2 regions of the Streptomyces sp. NPDC014733 genome follow, and region 1 is predicted to be linked to the other one. Evidence: riboswitches for the same ligand, from Rfam matches in the RefSeq annotation. Region 1 holds a riboswitch; the other holds the start of a gene.
What was found. A riboswitch is a leader RNA that binds a small molecule or an ion and turns the genes downstream of it on or off. The one in region 1 is predicted to bind cyclic di-AMP.

Region 1 (4,170 bases):
GTGGGCGAACGGTGGTGGCCGGGCAGCGTCAACCGGGCCGGACGTGGTGCGGAACACCGGAGGTGGGACTTCCGGGGCACCGGGGACCTCATGAGAGACTGGTCTAGACAACTGTGACGACTTGAAGGGCAACACCATGGCTGAGCGCCGCGTCAATGTCGGTTGGGCCGAGGGGCTGCACGCCCGTCCCGCCTCGATCTTCGTCCGTGCGGCCACCGCCGCCGGCGTTCCCGTGACGATCGCCAAGGCCGACGGCAACCCCGTCAACGCGGCCTCGATGCTCGCGGTGCTGGGCCTGGGCGCCCAGGGCGGCGAAGAGATCGTGCTCGCCTCGGACGCCGAGGGCGCCGAGGCCGCGCTGGAGCGTCTGGCGAAGCTGGTCGCCGAGGGGCTCGACGAGCTGCCGGAGACCGTCTGAACCGGGACGCCCCCGCCTCCCCGCAGCCGGGGAAAGGCCCCGCCGCCACGACCGGAACCGGTCACCGCGGCGGGGCCTTTCGCCTTCCCGGCGACGGAACGCCGCGCACCGCGCACCACGGCGGCCCGCTCCCCCGCCCGTAATTCCCCGCCCCTTCGGCACCGCACGCCCGAACAGTGGAATGCGCCGCCCCACAGGTGCGGCAATTCCCGGATGGCGTGTTTTATCGGAACCCGATTCCACAATTTTCCGTACGAGGCCGAAAGGATCCCGCCATGCGTCGGGCATCCCGTATACCGCGCCCCTAGGAAGAACGCACGCGCCCCCTGCCGACGGGGCGTGCCACGGGGCGCGCCGCGGCCTGCCGGTGCCGCGGGCGGTAGGCCGGCAGCGACCGCGCCACGTGCGAGGCCATCGTGGCCCGTGCCGCCTCCGCGTCGCCACGGGCCACCGCGTCCAGCACCGCGCCGTGGTCGTCCCAGGTCTCCGCGTACCGCGCCGGACGCTCGACGACATACATCCACTCGATCTTCCGCCGCACCTGGGTCAGCAGCGCGGTCAGCCCCGGATTGCCCGCCGCCAGCGCCAGCGTCTCGTGGAACCAGCCGTCCAGCCGGGGCAGGTCACCCGGGCATTCACGGCGGGCGCGCTCCCTGCCGAGCCGCACCACGCCCCGCAGGACCTTCAGCTGCGCGTCGGTGCGGCGGGCCGCCGCGCGGGCGGCGCCCATCGGCTCCAGGAGGGCCCGCAGGTCCAGGAGATCGGCGGCCTCCTGGGCGGTGGGCGCGGCGACGCAGGCGCCCGCGTGGCGACGCGCGGTGACGAACCCTTCCGACTGGAGGGTCCGTAACGCCTCACGGACCGGCACCCGGGAGACGCCGTACCGGGTGGCCAGAATGTCCTCGACGAGGCGGCTGCCGGGAATCAGCGCACCGGAAACGATGTCGTCGCGAATCGCCGTGGAGATACGCTGCACGGAAATCTCGCCTTGCGTCATCGCGGGCACCTCCACCGTCCTCCCCGGAAAACGCCGGTGCACGGCGCCTTTTCCGCGACTCTATTCGACGGTGACGGCCCCTTTACCGCCTTCACACATTCATGGAAATCTTTTGGGGAGTGCGTTCCCCGGCCGCGGGAAATCCGGCCATCCGCCGGACGGCACCGGACACGGCGGAGCCCCGGACACCCTGTGAGGGCGGTCCGGGGCTCCGGGGGGTGCGGGGTCAGACGTTGACGCCGTGCGCCCGCAGGTAGGCGATCGGGTCGATGTCCGAGCCGTAGTCCGGGCCGGTGCGGGCCTCGAAGTGCAGGTGCGGGCCGGTGACGTTGCCGGTCGCGCCGGACAGCGCGATCTGCTGACCGGGCATCACCTGCTGGCCGACCGAGACACCGATCTGCGACAGGTGGCCGTACTGGGTGTACGTGCCGTCGTTCATCTTGATGACGACGTTGTTGCCGTAGGCACCGCCCCAGCCGGCCTCGACGACGGTGCCCGCACCGACGGCGTGCACGGTGGTGCCGGTGGCGGCATGGAAGTCGATACCGGTGTGGGTGCCGGAGGACCACAGTCCGCTGGACGCCTTGTAGGCGGTGGAGACGTACGAGCCGGCGATCGGGGCGACGAAGGCGTTGAGGCGCTTGCGCTCCTCCTCGCGGGCGGCGCGGACCTCGTCCTCGTGCCGCTTGTCGGCCGCAGCCTTGGCGGCCTGGGCCTGCTTCACCGCGTCGGCCTCGGCCTTCGCCTTGGCCTCGGCCGTCTCGGCGACGGCCTGCTGCGCATCGGCCTGGGCCTGGACGCGCTCGGCGAGTTCGTCACCGAGGACGACGGCCCGCTGCAGCCCCGTGTCGTGCGCGGCGCCGGAGGTGGCGGCCATCGCAGGGGAGGAGACGGAGGCGACGACGCCGGTGGCGGCGAGACCGGCGATGCCGGCGATGTTGCGGGTCGTCCGGGCGCTGCGGCTCGGACGGCGGTGCTTCCCGGTGGCACGGGTGAACGCCATGTGCTGGCTGGTCCTTTCCTTCCTTCTCGCCTACCGGGTTAGCTGACGGGTTCGGAGCAGGAAGGTCTCCTACGGGTTCCTCCGGAGAGGCACCCGATTCACCCCAGGGGACATGTGGGTCCCCGGCTCCCCTGGCTCGCGCCGTACGGGGACTCGGCGATGGCTGTCCGGTGCCGCGGTTGCGGCGTGCTGCTGACGGACAGCGCGCATGACGCTAATCGCGGCAACTTTCAATCGGCAAACAGAAACGCCATATTGTGCGTTACGCCACACCGGATCCACGGAACCGGAATCCGACGTTCCTCAGCACAAAGGGGATCCCGAGGGCGTTTCTTCCCCCTCGGGATCCCCTTTCGTCCGGCTCTGCCGGGCTGTCGGAACGGCCCGGCCGGGGCCGCCGCCCCACGGTTCGTCAGCCGCTGACGACCGTCACCTCACCGATGCCCAGTGCCCGGACCGGCTCGGCGATCTGCGCCGCGTCACCGACCAGCACCGTCACCAGCCGGTCGGCCGGGAACGCGCTGACCACGGCGGCGGTCGCCTCGACCGTGCCGGTCTCGGCCAGCCGCGCGTACAGCTGCGCCTGGTAGTCGTCCGGAAGATGCTGCTCCACCTGGTCGGCGAGGGTGCCCGCGACCGCTGCCGCCGTCTCGTACTTCAGCGGCGCGACGCCGACGAGGTTCTGCACCGCGACGTCCCGCTCGGCGTCGGTCAGCCCCTCCGCCGCGAGGGTGCGCAGCACCTTCCACAGGTCGTCGAGGGCCGGGCCGGTGGACTCGGTGTCGACCGAGCCGCTGATCGCCAGCATCGAGGCGCCGGTGGGCCCGCCGGGCGCGTCCGGCGCCGACGACCGCAGCACCTGGCCGAAGGCCCGCACCCCGTAGGTGTAGCCCTTCTCCTCACGCAGCACCCGGTCCAGACGCGACGTCAGGGTGCCGCCCAGGCAGTACGTGCCGAGGACCTGCGCGGGCCACTGGCGGTCGTGGCGGTCGGCGCCGATCCGCCCGATGAGCAGCTGCGTCTGCACCGCGCCGGGGCGGTCGACGATCACGACACGGCCGGTGTCGTCCGCGGTGATCGGTGAGACGGCGACCGGCTCGGCGGGCGACCCCTGCCAGGCACCCAGCGTGTCGGCGAGCGCCGCGTCCACGTCGATGCCGGTGAAGTCACCGACGATCACGACGGTGGCCGCCGCGGGCCGCACATGCGCGGCGTAGAACGCCCGGACGGCCGCCGCGTCGATGCGACCGACGGTCTCCTCGGTGCCCTGCCGGGGCCGCGACATCCGCGACGACGCGGGGAACAGCTCCTTGGACAGCGCCATCGCGGCGCGGCGCCCCGGGTTGGCCAGCTCGTGCGGGATCTCGTCGAGGCGGTTGCGCACCAGGCGCTCCACCTCGCTCTCGGGGAAGGCGGGGGCGCGCAGCGCGTCGGCGAGCAACCCCAGCGCGCGCGACAGCCGGGAGGCCGGGACCTCCAGGGAGACGCGGACACCGGGGTGGTCGGCGTGCGCGTCCAACGTGGCGCCGCAGCGCTCCAGCTCGGCGGCGAACTCCTCGGCGTCGTGCCGGTCGGTGCCCTCCGACAACGCCCGCGCCATGATCGTGGCGACGCCGTCCAGGCCCTCCGGCTCGGTCTCCAGCGGCGCGACGATGTCGACCTCGACGGCGACGACCTGCTGGCCGGGGCGGTGGCTGCGCAGCACCGTCAGGCCGTTGGGCAGCGCGCCGCGCTCGGGCGCCGGGAAGGCCC
Region 2 (4,170 bases), on a different contig from region 1:
TGGGGGCGAAGCCGCCCTCGTCGCCCAGGCCGGTGGCCAGGCCCTTGTTCTTCAGGACCTTCTTGAGGGTGTGGTAGACCTCGGCGCCCCAGCGCAGCGCCTCGGAGAAGGACTCCGCACCGATCGGGGCGATCATGAACTCCTGGATGTCGACGTTGGAGTCGGCGTGCGACCCACCGTTCAGGATGTTCATCATCGGGACGGGCAGGACGTGCGCGTTCGGGCCGCCGAGGTAGCGGAAGAGCGGCAGGTCGCTGGCCTCGGAGGCGGCGTGCGCGACGGCGAGGGAGACGCCGAGGATGGCGTTGGCGCCCAGCGAGCCCTTGTTGTCGGTGGCGTCCAGGTCGAACATGGCCTGGTCGATGAGGCGCTGCTCGGTGGCGTCGTAGCCGACCAGCTCCGGGCCGATCTGCTCGATGACGGCGAGAACGGCCTTCTCGACGCCCTTGCCCTGGTAGCGGTTGGGGTCCCCGTCGCGCAGCTCGACGGCCTCGAAGGCTCCGGTGGAGGCACCGGACGGGACGGCGGCCCGACCGGTGGAGCCGTCGTCGAGGCCGACCTCGACCTCGACCGTGGGATTACCTCGCGAGTCGAGAATTTCGCGGGCTACGACGACGTCGATGGACGGCACGTTGTCTCCTTCATGGGTGTCTGGAGTTCTGCGGCACGAGCCTAACGGCCCCCGGGCCTTCCGCTACCTCGCGGCCCGCAGGACGGGACGAAAGGTGCCTCGGACGCCGGGTTCCTGATATTCGACAACGAAGGCCGCGGAACGGAAAAGCAGCTGATAAGGGGCGGGCACGACGCTGTGTCCGGGACCAGGGTACGGAACGGCGAAACCCCGCCTCGGCGCGCGGAGGGCGGCGACGGCGGGGAGCCGGTGCCGCCCCGGGGACGTGCGCGCCGGGCGGGGTATCCCGTGGGGGGAGGTCCGCGGGTGAGCGGGGGCTCCCGGGCGGTGCCGGGGGCCGTGGCCCGCGGGGTCCGGGCGGCAGGCCGCCTCCCGGTCCGGTGTGCCGCGCGTACCGCCGTACGCACGGGATCGGAGGCCGGGAGGGGGCAGAGGCCCGGGGGTGCGGGATCAGACGTGGAGCTTCTGGCCCGGGAAGATGAGGTTCGGGTTGGAGCCGATGACGGACTTGTTGTCCGCGTAGACCGACTTCCAGTTCTTGCCGTGCGCCTTGGCGATCTTGGCCAGGGTGTCGCCGGACTTCACGGTGTAGTTGCCGTGGCCCATGACGTGGTGCTGCGGCGTCGCGGGACGGGACTGCTGCTGCGGGGCCTGCTGCTTCGGCGCCTGCTGCCGCGGGGCGGCCTTGGGCTGCGGGGCCTGCTGCTTGGGGGCGGCCTTGGTGGCGGAGGTGTTCAGGTCGGGGGACGGGCCACCGGCGGTGAGGTTGCCCGCACCGGCGCAGGACCAGGCGCCCGGGCCCTGGATGGCGAGGAGCTTCTCGGCGGCCTGGATCTGCTGGGCCTTGGTGGCCAGGTCGGCGCGGGGCGCGAACTGCGTGCCGCCGGCCGCCGCCCAGCTGGAGGCGGAGAACTGCAGGCCGCCGTAGTAGCCGTTGCCGGTGTTGATCGACCAGTTGCCGCCGGACTCGCACTGGGCGACGGCGTCCCAGGTGGAGACGGAGGCGGCGGAGGCGTTGGTGGCGCCCATCAGCGGGACGGCCACGGCGGCGCCGGCGACACCGGCGAGGGTGGCGACGCGGACGGCCTTGGAGGGGCGACGGTGCTTGGCCTTGTTGATCAGCATGCTTCGTTTTCCTCACCGACGCCTGCGAGGTGAGCTGTCGGGTTCGGGCGGTGTGGATTGCCCGGCCGTGTGACGCGCACACGGCTTCACCCCAAGCCGGTTGACCCGCTTTCACGGGCGGGGCCGGCGCTTACCTTGGGTCCCCCGCTCCTGCCTTCGGCGCTTGCGCGTCGACCACCTTCGCCCACCGGCAGGATTCGGCGTGTGAACGAAGGGCCCGCTTTGGCGAGCGGTCCTGACCGTAAACAGAACCCCCCGTGTCGTTCAAACCCCGCTTTCTGCACCCAGTTGACCGCCAACGGCCGCAGAAGGCACATATTTCCGCAGGTAGGACACGGTGCGGAATCGAAGGGCAGGTCGGGACACCCCGGACGGCGACGAGACCCATGTCTCACTTTCGCCAAAACGGGCAAAAGCCGCCTATCGGCTCGATCAGTGGCCCAGGTCGAGGAGTTGACCTGGGTGGATGAGGTCCGGGTCGGCGCCGATGACGTCCTCGTTGCGCTCGTACAGCGCGGGCCAGCCGCCGGGCAGGTCGCGCGCCTCGACGATGGCTGACAGGTTGTCACCGGAGCGCACGGTGTACGCGCCCTCGTCCGGGTCCGTCCGCTCACCGCCGCGCGAGGCGTGCCGCCCCGGGGCGCGGTCGCCGTCCGCGTCGGCGTCGCTGCCGCCGCGATGGCGCCCGGAGCCGTCGCCGTCACGGGAGCCGCCGGTGTCCGCCGGAGGCGTCGCACGGGACGGGTGCGAGGGCTCGGAGGGGTGCGAGGCGTGGTCGGACGGGTCGGTGGACGGCTCGCCGGACGGGCCGGGCGTACCGGGCCGCTGCGAGCCTTCGGGTGCCTCGGGGGAGCCGGTGGCGTCGGGCGAGGTGGACGGGTCCGGGGAGTCGGACGGGTCCGGGGTGCCCTTCGGGGTGGCCGGGTCGGTGGTGTCCGGCGCCGAGGGCGTCTCCTGGTCGGAGTCGGTGCCGGTACCGGTGTGGGCGTCGTCCGCACCGGCGGGCGGGGTGGTGACGGAGCCACCGGGGTCGACGTCGGGCGCCGCGCCGTCCTCGGTGAGTCCGGCCTCGGACGCGCAGCGCGGCCAGGCCTCGGGGCCGCGGTCGGCGAGGATCGCCTGGGCCACGGCTATCTGCTGGGCGCGGCTGGCCAGGTCGGGGCGGGCCGCGTACTCCAGGCCGCCGTAATCGCGCCACATGTCGAGGGTGAGCTGGAGTCCGCCGTAGAAACCGTTGCCACCGGCGCTGGACCAGATGCCGCCGGACTCGCACTGGGCGACCCGGTCCCAGGTGGAGGTGTCGGCGGCGTGGGCGGCGCCCGCGCCGAGAAGGGGCAGGGCGAGGCCCGCGCCGGTCACACCCGCCGTGACAAAGAGGGCCGGTGCCTGGCGGGGGCGACGGTGTCTGCCGTTGCCGGTGCGCATGCGATTGCCTTTCGAGCGGCGGTTGAGTTGTCCGTCCCGCCGCCCCGGTCCGGCCGCCCGGGATCCGGTACGGCGTCCACCGGGGCGATGGAGCGCTTGTTCGGTGGCAAGGTAACCGGGCTCACGGGGCGTCACAAGCCGGTGTAGCGGAGATCACGTGTAGGTCACGTGGCTGATGGAGCGTCAACTTCCGGGCTGCGGACGGCCGTCCGCGCAGGTGGACGGCGTGTCGTCAGGGGGCCGGGGTGAACTCCACGGGGAGGGCGCGCAGACCGCGCATGATGAGCCCGCCACGCCACCGCAATTCCTCCGGATCCGCCGCGAGCCGGATGTCCGGCAGGCGGGTCAGGAGGGTGGCGAGCGCGGTCCGCCCTTCGAGGCGGGCGAGCGGCGCGCCGAGGCAGTAGTGGATGCCGTGGCCGTAACCGAGGTGCGGGTTGTCGGTGCGGCGCAGGTCGAGGGTGTCCGGGGCGTCGAAGCGCGCGGGGTCGCGGTCGGCGGCGGCGAGCACCACCAGCACCGGATCGCCGACGGCTATCCGCTCCCCGCCGAGCGTCAGCTCCTCGGTCGCGAACCGCCAGGTGGCCAGCTCGACCGGGCCGTCGTAGCGCAGCAGCTCCTCGATACCGGTGGTCAGCACCTCGCGGTCGCCGGCGGCCAGCGACTTCTGGAGGAGTTCACGCTGGTCGGGGGTGCGCAGCAGGGCGTAGGTGCCGTTGCCGATGAGGTTGACGGTGGTCTCGAAACCGGCGAAGAGCAGGATGAACGCCATCGCGGCGACCTCGTTCTCGGTGAGGTGCTCGCCGTGGTCGGAGGCGCGGATCAGGCCGGAGATCAGGTCCTCGTCGGGCGCGGGCTCGGGCGGCAGGACGGCGCGCTTGCGGTGGATCAGCTCGGCGAGGTAGCCGCGGATCTTCTTGACCGCCTTGGCGACGCCGCCGCGCGGCCCGCCGCCGGTGCCGCCCGGCTTGGTGTGGCGGAGCATCATC

Region 2: it holds a riboswitch for cyclic di-AMP, as region 1 does, so the genes downstream of both, ACF1BH_RS21075 (transglycosylase family protein) here and ACF1BH_RS05400 (M23 family metallopeptidase) in region 1, are expected to answer to the same signal.

Annotation. Positions count from the first base shown of each region.
Region 1 covers NZ_JBIBYO010000002.1:108,619-112,788, reverse strand. Annotated here, with positions in the region: gene ACF1BH_RS05410 (HPr family phosphocarrier protein) at 137-418, shown strand; gene ACF1BH_RS05405 (GntR family transcriptional regulator) at 723-1,415, opposite strand; gene ACF1BH_RS05400 (M23 family metallopeptidase) at 1,642-2,418, opposite strand; cyclic di-AMP (ydaO/yuaA leader) riboswitch at 2,431-2,587, opposite strand; gene ACF1BH_RS05395 (M16 family metallopeptidase) at 2,831-4,170, opposite strand, start outside.
Region 2 covers NZ_JBIBYO010000009.1:112,821-116,990, reverse strand. Annotated here, with positions in the region: gene eno (phosphopyruvate hydratase) at 1-631, opposite strand, end outside; gene ACF1BH_RS21075 (transglycosylase family protein) at 1,082-1,756, opposite strand; cyclic di-AMP (ydaO/yuaA leader) riboswitch at 1,761-1,969, opposite strand; gene ACF1BH_RS21070 (transglycosylase family protein) at 2,189-3,181, opposite strand; gene ACF1BH_RS21065 (cytochrome P450) at 3,414-4,170, opposite strand, start outside.